4 regions of the Neobacillus sp. BF23-41 genome follow, and region 3 is predicted to be linked to each of the others. Evidence: riboswitches for the same ligand, from Rfam matches in the RefSeq annotation. Region 3 holds a riboswitch; each other region holds the start of a gene.

Region 1 (2,207 bases), on a different contig from region 3:
AGGCTGGCATTCATGGGTCCTTTTTAGGAAGAAAAGTGGATGACTACATGCCAAATTCAATGCTATCTTCCGTTCTAGAAACAGGGGAATCTCAATTAGACCAAGAACAAGAAATCAATCATATTACCATTTTAACCAATCGGGTTCCGGTTGTTGTCAAAGGAAAGATTGTCGGTGCGATTGCTACCTTCCGAGAAAAAACCGAAATCAAGCAATTAGCTGAACAATTAACTGGTGTAAAGCTATACGCGGAAGCACTGAGAACCCAATCACATGAATTCATGAATAAACTGCATGTAATATCAGGTTTAATTCATATAAAAGACTATCAAATGGTCTCGTCATACATTACCAAAATTGTCGATCACCAACAAACTGAGGTAGAATTTGTTATTAGTCGTTTTAAAGATCCTGTTTTAGCAGGTTTTATTGTAGGAAAACTTAGCTTTGCTAGGGAAAATGGCTGTGAATTAATCATTGATGGGGAAGGAAGTCTACCTGAACCACAACAGCAGGAAATAACGCATGAAGTGGTTACGATCCTAGGGAATTTAATCGATAATGCACTAGATGCTGTTGCGGACCGTCCAAATAAAAAAGTTACCTTAAGGTTTGACTATTACGATGATGTCCTTGCCTTAGAGGTTCATGATACAGGTAAAGGAATCGATGAGGATGTAAGAAATCGATTATTTATCAAAGGATATTCTACCAAGGGTGAAAACCGCGGAATCGGTTTATCATTAGTGCAGCGAAGCTTGGAAAAATTAAATGGACAGATAGAAATTCTTTCCCAAAAAGATAAAGGGACAACATTTATTGTTACTTTCCCTTATAAAAGCAAACAATAATAATGTTATGTTAACTGATATTTTTTCCTTTACATTCTAGTGCCATAGGAATATTATGTAGTTAGTTAAATAAAGTATTAGATCTACTAGGGGTGCCCTGTAAACAGGCTGAGAGAAAATGGAGAAATTTTCAACCCTTCGGACCTGATCTGGGTAATACCAGCGTAGGAAAGTAGCCAAGTGAATGTTAATTATTTCTTTGACTAACTAACCAGGTCCATTATTGGATCTGGTTTTTTTATTTTAAAAAAAGAAACGGGGAAATTGAGATGGAAAAAAATAGTTTGTATGAAACGTTGGAAGAAGTTAGAAAGGTTAACCCACTGGTACATAATATTACCAATGTGGTCGTTACGAATTTTACGGCAAATGGGCTTCTTGCCCTTGGTGCCTCACCGGTCATGGCATATGCAGCCGAGGAAGTAGCAGATATGGCCAAGATTGCAAGTTCATTAGTATTGAACATTGGAACATTAAACCCACAGACAGTAGATTCGATGATTATTGCCGGAAAAGCGGCCAATGAATCCGGTGTTCCCGTCATATTTGACCCGGTTGGTGCAGGGGCTACCCGCTATCGAACCGAAACCGCGCAAAGAATTATGAACGAGGTAAATGTCTCTGTGATTAGAGGAAACGCAGCCGAAATTGCCAATGTGGTTGGTGAAAAGTGGGAAATTAAGGGCGTCGATGCTGGGGATGCAAAAGGAAATATCATTGAACTAGCTATTACTTCAGCACAAAAATTGAATGGTCTTGTCGTCATCACTGGAAAAGAGGATGTCGTTTCGGATGGGAAAACAACCTATGTCGTGTCAAATGGACATCCAATTTTAACGAAGGTGACAGGCACTGGCTGTTTATTAACCTCTGTGATTGGAGCGTTTGCAGGAGTGGAGAAGGACCTGCTTCAAGCTTCAGTGGCTGCTTTAACGTATTATGGAATCGCAGCAGAGAAGGCAGCGGCAAAAACAGTTGAAATGGGACCTGGAAGTTTCCAAATCGAATTTTTAAACCAATTAGCTTTAGTTGCTACCGATGATATCATTTCACATGCTTCTTTTAAAAAGTTTAATCGATAACTGGAGGTAATTTGAATGAAAAAAGCATTAACAATCGCTGGTTCTGATAGCGGCGGTGGAGCAGGAATTCAAGCGGATTTAAAGACATTTCAGGAATTAGATGTTTTCGGGATGTCGGCATTAACTGCAGTAACGGCACAAAATACTTTAGGAGTCCATGCTGTCTATCCAATGACAGCTGAGGCAGTCGTAAAACAGATCGAAGCGATCGGCGAGGATATCGGTGCGGATGCGGTGAAAACAGGAATGCTTTTTAATGCTGAAATCATCGAGG
Region 2 (2,207 bases), on a different contig from region 3:
TGGTATCGGGGGTTTTGACATTATTGTTTGGAGTATTCGCTTGGAAAATTGTTCCGTTTATCCAATCGTTACCCCACGCGTTTGTGTCGATGCTAGCAGGATTTGCGTTAATCAGCGTCCTTCTTTCTAGTTTGCAGCTGGGTTTCTCCGAAAATAAATATCGCTTAAGTGCCCTATTTGCGTTCCTCATCGCGTTATCCAATGTATCATTTTTCCATATTAGTGCACCGGTATGGGGTCTGGTTGTTGGAGCGATTATTGCAAAGACGGTGGAAGCGTAATGTGCCTGTCACGCCCCGAAATTTGTCGTAGATTAATAGGTTGTTAGAGGGGAGAAGTGTTCGCGCACTTCTCCTTTTTTTGCCGCAATCTAATTTCACTATCGGAAGATTAGCCGCTGTTCATATTATGGGTATGGGCACATGTTCTAGTTCAGCGGCTAAACATGGTTCCTTTTTAAAAGAGTTATTTATTGAGGAGAGACTAGCTGTTGTGTTTTCGCAAATAAAAGCCTTACTTTCGCAGGATTACATAATTTCGAACTCTTATTATATATTTTACGAAACTTATTCCATAATTTTGGATTCTTACTACATATTTTACGAAACCTATTACATAATTTCGCGCACTTACTACATATTTTACAAGTCTTACGACATTTGCTGGATAATAATGGGAAATATCTTCGAGTTTCAGTGCATCTATAATCCATTTGGTCTATTTTTATAATTAAGATTTTAATTGATTGACAACATTAACCAGCGAGTGTAGAGTGAAGGTTAAATTAATAGGAAGACCACTAGGGGAGCCTTTTTATGGCTGAGACGAGAGTTATCTTGGACCCTTTGAACCTGATCTAGTTCATACTAGCGTAGGAAAGTGGAGTTCGTGTATGGATAGATATAATTATTCAGCCGCTCCATTTTTGGGGCGGTTTTTTCGTTTTTAACATTAAGTTGATCCCAATAGAGTCTTCCCATTAAAACCAATAAGGGGGCAAAATTTTATGAGTTTTTCAGCAGAATTAAGAAAAGAAGCAGATCCTATTTTCGAGGCGATTTTTGAACATCCTTTTGTGCAAGGGATAGCTAATGGGGAATTACAAAAGGAACAATTGATTCATTATGTTAAACAGGACTTTGAATATTTGAATTCGTTTATTCGCATCTATGGAATAGCGGTTTCCAAGTGTGAGAATCGTGAAGATATGGATATGTTTAATACGCAGATTTCTTTTATCTTAAACAGTGAAATCCATCCTCATAATAACTTTTGTCAAGTAGCAGGTGTTCCTTACGAGGTATTACATGGATATCCGTTATCTCCCTCGTCCCTTCATTACACGCGTCATATGCTTACCGTTGCGCACGAAGGTACATTAGGGGAAATTCTAGCTGTGCTATTACCATGTCCGTGGACGTATTGGGAAATTGGGAAAAAATTATTAACGGAGGTTAATCCAGATCCTTCTCATCCTTTTTATGATTGGATCAGTTTTTATGGAAATCGTACCGATTCGATTACCACGAAATTTTGTGCCCGTCTTGATGAGTGGGCAATGACAGCAACCGAGAGAGAGAAGGAGAAGATGAAGGAACATTTCTTAATCAGTTGTCAGCTGGAATATATGTTTTGGGATATGGCTTATAAACTCGAAGAATGGCCTGTGAAAATGGAGGTAGTGAAACGATGACTTGGAAGATGAAAGAAGTCGTTCTTGCTGTGATTCTAGCGGTCGCATGTGGAGTAATCTATTTAGGATGGTCGACGCTTTGGATTCCCATTTCAGCTCTTGTCGGGCCGGTGGGCGCAGGTTTTATGTTTGGAATTTGGGTGATTGCTAGTCCAATCGTAGCGTATATTATCCGAAAACCAGGAGCAGCGCTTATTGCAGAGGTTGCAGCGGCGGCAGTGGAGTTATTAACCGGAAGTCATTTTGGTTTGTCGGCCCTTTTAGTAGGTGTCTTTCAAGGGATTGGTGCGGAAATCGCATTCGCAATATTCGGATATAAACGTTACAACCTATTTACTTTAATGCTATCGGGGGCTTTTGCAGCGCTTGGAAGCATGATTTATAACTTAATTGCCAACGGTTTAGGTTATTACTCGAAGGAAGTATTTTTTACAACATTAGGAATTCATGTCATCAGCGGAATGATTCTCGGTGGATTGTTAGCGAAGGTCATTGTGGACGCACTCGCAAAGAC
Region 3 (2,207 bases):
ATGACATTTTTGCTTCCCATTTCAATCATTCGTTCATTCATTTTTGAAATCACGGTAAATAATTCGTGCAGTTCGCCTTCCATGGTTGTTTCTAACGGGTGTACCTCATATTTCACACCAGATTCAGCAATGACTTTAATGGCTTCATCAACGTATGGAATGACGTCTTCTCCATCCTTTGTTTTCGGTATGATTTGAATGCTGATTAATGAATTCGCCATGTTTTTCTACCCCCTAGTGTTTTGGTAAAAATTCATTTGTAAATGCTTTTTTCGCATCTAATTTCTTGTCAAGAAGCTTATTATCATACATCCATTGGGCATAATTTTCCCAAACCTCTTGCTTTTGAATTCCCCATTCCTTTGCATCATCCTGATATTTTGGAGACAACCATTCTTGACTCTTCTTTACAAGCTTTGGATCTAAATCCGGTGCTGCTTTAATCAGGATATCTGCAGCTTGATCAGGGTTTTTAATGGCAAATTCATACCCCTTGGCAGCGGCATTTACGAACGCCTTAACCGTTTCAGGGTTCTCTTCGATCATTTTTTCGTTTGTTTCTAAAACAGGTGTATAGTAGTCCAGTTTGTCAGAGTAATCTGTTAAGTAAACCATATTAATTTTTTCATTACGAAGGTCTGCTTCTACTCCAGTCCATCCATAGTAAATCCAAGCGAAATCGATGTCTCGTTTCACAGCCGTAAAAAAGTCCGTATCCCCCATGTTCACGATTTTCACCTTATTAGTATCGGCGTTTTCCTTTTTCATTAAAGAAGTGATGACAGATTTTTCGACTGGCGAGCCCCATCCACCGTATGTTTTTCCTTCAAAATCCTTCGGAGATTGAATCTTTTTGCCAACAGGTGAAGCGAATCCTGATGTATTGTGCTGAATCACTGCAGCGATCGATACGAGCGGCACCCCTTGTATACGTGCCTGAGTAATCGCTTCTTGGTAGCCAACACCAAATTGCGACTTGCCAGAAGCTACTAGTTGGTCAGCACCGGTCTCACCTGGCATGATAATATCCACATCCAAGCCTTCTTTTTTAAAGAATCCTTTTTGTTTTGCAACATATAATCCAGTATGATTGGTATTTGGCGTCCAATCCAGTACAATCGAGACCTTTTTAAGCGGTTGTTTTTTTCCTTTTGCGTTTTCTGTTTCTTTTTTGCTGCTACATCCAGTCATTAGAAAGACTGATAGGACTAGTACTAGCCATTTCTTCATGTTGAATCCTCCATATGTAAAAATAATATCTAAAGTGAAACAAAATAAATAGGCTGAAACCTCAGTGTTGGTTAGAAGGCAAAAACTTGCTTAAACAAAATAAAGCACCCAGGCAAAGAAACCTGAGTGCATATCAGCAAACAATTAATTGTTTAAGAATATGTTCCCTCCGCCGGTATCAACCAGATCAGGTTCCAAGGGTCATCGTCTCACGGACTAAATCTCAACCGGCATCACCGGTTCCCCCACATTACATCGTATTCCACTTCATATCCTACTATTATATCAGTCAAGGCAGACAATGCCAACTGCTTTTATCTATTTATGCTTGTTAACAAATACTTCCTATCATGAAACATCCAGTTCTCATCTTCTGTTGGCACGTAAACAGAGGTTAATTCACCTGCACGAAATAACTTTGCTAGTTAACCTACGGTGTTACGAGTAAGGAGCTAGTTTCGTTCATGATAACTTATACGAACAGGGGCATTATTTGAGGATCCGTCTGTATCCAATCATTTCAACGAATACAAAAAAGATGCCCCGCCCCAATGGAACATCTTTTTCAATTGAACGTTATCCTATTTTCTCATCTGTCCCTGTTTCTCCAGAAGTCACATCCTCAATTGAAACAAACTCCTCCGACATTGGACGAAGTTTCTTGGATCCTACTAAGAAATAGTAGACAATCGCCACACCAAAAATCGTCAGAATCACACCCGCCAAAGGCAGCTCCACTCCAAACAAAGGAAGAGTTGTCGTTAACACGCTGTATTTTACCACGCAGAAGAAAGAGAAAACACCCAATACTAATGCAATCGCCGGTACAACAGGGTAGCTCACCTTAAATGGTCTTTCCAAATTCGGCTCCTTTTTACGCAGCACAAACAACGAAACCATACTTAAGCAGTACATCGTAATCGCACCAAAAACGGATAGGATAATCAACGCATTTGCAAAGTTTGCTGATCCTGCTG
Region 4 (2,207 bases), on a different contig from region 3:
AGACCAAGCTGCCTTATGTTTATTAGTAAAGGGAGAGCTACCAATACCCTAGTATCAAAGAAAGCAGGAGAAGTTCCAGCATTTCGTCTGTTTGGAATGGTAGATAATGCCTATCGAACGACAAGAATTTTGCCTCCTATCTCGATTATTAAATTAGACGGTAAGCTACAATCAGGATCCAGTTTTCTTTTGCAAAATGTGATCTCGGCTAATGGAGAAGTGAAATTTGCAGGAGCTGCCGTGATAAAAGGAAAGACAAAAAAACTGCGTGGTTTTTTAAATGAAGAGGAATTAGAGGGGATAACATGGATAACAGGCAAGGGGAAAGGCGGTGTGGTGAAAAGTTTTGATAAACAGACGAGTGGGCTAATTGTATATGAGCTTGAGTCTATGAAAAGTAAAATCACCTCTCATGTTAAGGGAAACAATATCTCTTTTGATGTAAACATCGAATCAGAAGGGCGATTATCTGAGAATTGGGTGGTTTCAGGTAACTCTTTTGATAATACATTTCTAAAAAGGGCAGAAGAATCCACCGAAAAAGAAGTAAAACGATTGGTTGTTCATACAATTAAAAAAACGCAAAAGGAATATCGAGTAGACGTTGCTGGCTTTGGAAACCGTTTAAGAATTGAGCATCCGAAAGTATGGGAAAAAGTCAAAAAAGATTGGGATCAAACATTCAGTGAGGTTCCAATTTACTACAACGTAAAAATAACAATGAAAGATTATGGAGCGTCAGGTCACAAGTAAGACTTCTTTTTTTAGGGTACAAAAAAAGAATTATTCTTCTTAAAACCCAAGCAAGAAGATATCTAACCTTTCTCTCTATCCTAGACATACTATCTAAAACGACTATATCACTTTAAATAATATTATGTATTTCATTTTTACCGATACTCATATATAATGTAACTTAATTGAATATAAATAACTAGGGGTGCCCAATAAGTTGGGCTGAGAAAGAAACACGATGAAGTTTCTTGACTCTTGGGACCTGATCTGGATCATACCAGCGTGGGGAAGTTAGAATTGACAAACTTTACTGCACCTATACTTCTGCATACATATTAGCCGGGTCCAACCATTTATGGGCCCGGCTTTTTGATGTACTTTTATACGCTTTTCCACTTGTTATGTTCTTTATCTCGTCCTTTATATTCAAAAAAAGGAGAGATATATTATGTCAACGACTTCATTAAACGAACAAAACATTTCCATCATGTCTAGTTTTCCAGGAAGTAAAAAAGTATATGTAACAGGTTCGAGATCCGATATTAAAGTACCAATGCGTGAAATTGAGTTAAGCCCGACAACAGGTACGTTTGGTGAAGAGGAAAACCTTCCAGTACGCGTGTATGATACAAGCGGTCCTTATACGGATCTAAATTATTCTGTAGACATTTCAAAAGGTCTTCCTGCTATTCGAAGCACATGGATTCATGAACGATCAGATGTTGAAGAATATGAAGGTCGAGAAATTAAGCCTGTAGATAATGGGTATAAGGAAGAAAATGATCCTCGTGCCAATCATAACGTGTTTCCAGGTTTGAAGCGCAAACCATTACGTGCAATAAAAGGGAAAAATGTCACACAGCTTCATTATGCAAAAAAGGGAATTATTACTCCTGAAATGGAATTTATCGCAATAAGGGAAAATATGAAACCTGAATTTGTACGTGAAGAAGTTGCAAAAGGTCGAGCGATTATTCCTTCTAATATCAATCATCCAGAGTCAGAACCTATGATAATAGGACGTAATTTTCATGTTAAAATTAACGCGAATATTGGTAACTCTGCTGTTTCATCATCCATCGAACAAGAGGTTGAAAAAATGACTTGGGCGACACGCTGGGGTGCTGATAATATTATGGATCTATCAACAGGTAAAAACATTCATAAAACAAGAGAATGGATTATTCGAAACTCAGCTGTTCCTGTCGGCACCGTCCCCATTTATCAAGCACTTGAAAAAGTAAATGGTGTTGCTGAAGATCTTACATGGGAGGTTTACCGTGATACCTTGATCGAACAAGCGGAGCAAGGTGTTGATTACTTCACAATTCATGCTGGTGTTCTTTTACGATATGTTCCATTAACGGCAAAACGGTTAACAGGTATTGTATCCCGCGGTGGATCAATCATGGCACAATGGTGTTTACACCACCATAAAGAAAGTTTTTTATATACTCATTTTGAAGAAATCT

What was found. Region 3 has a riboswitch for thiamine pyrophosphate ahead of AB7942_RS27700 (ABC transporter substrate-binding protein). Riboswitches for the same ligand answer to the same signal wherever they lie in the genome.
Region 1: another riboswitch for thiamine pyrophosphate. It lies ahead of thiM (hydroxyethylthiazole kinase); the one in region 3 lies ahead of AB7942_RS27700 (ABC transporter substrate-binding protein).
Region 2: another riboswitch for thiamine pyrophosphate. It lies ahead of tenA (thiaminase II); the one in region 3 lies ahead of AB7942_RS27700 (ABC transporter substrate-binding protein).
Region 4: another riboswitch for thiamine pyrophosphate. It lies ahead of thiC (phosphomethylpyrimidine synthase ThiC); the one in region 3 lies ahead of AB7942_RS27700 (ABC transporter substrate-binding protein).

What each region holds. Positions count from the first base shown of each region.
Region 1 covers NZ_JBGBPR010000011.1:84,902-87,108, reverse strand. The annotation lists gene dcuS (DcuS/MalK family sensor histidine kinase) at 1-851, shown strand, start outside; TPP riboswitch at 930-1,039, shown strand; gene thiM (hydroxyethylthiazole kinase) at 1,121-1,933, shown strand; gene thiD (bifunctional hydroxymethylpyrimidine kinase/phosphomethylpyrimidine kinase) at 1,949-2,207, shown strand, end outside.
Region 2 covers NZ_JBGBPR010000032.1:30,948-33,154, reverse strand. The annotation lists gene AB7942_RS26755 (benzoate/H(+) symporter BenE family transporter) at 1-281, shown strand, start outside; TPP riboswitch at 792-895, shown strand; gene tenA (thiaminase II) at 1,007-1,693, shown strand; gene AB7942_RS26745 (ECF transporter S component) at 1,690-2,207, shown strand, end outside.
Region 3 covers NZ_JBGBPR010000037.1:18,317-20,523, reverse strand. The annotation lists gene AB7942_RS27705 (thiamine-binding protein) at 1-221, opposite strand, end outside; gene AB7942_RS27700 (ABC transporter substrate-binding protein) at 235-1,230, opposite strand; TPP riboswitch at 1,378-1,487, opposite strand; gene eat (ethanolamine permease) at 1,807-2,207, opposite strand, start outside.
Region 4 covers NZ_JBGBPR010000007.1:151,469-153,675, reverse strand. The annotation lists gene AB7942_RS13410 (Ger(x)C family spore germination protein) at 1-753, shown strand, start outside; TPP riboswitch at 927-1,041, shown strand; gene thiC (phosphomethylpyrimidine synthase ThiC) at 1,184-2,207, shown strand, end outside.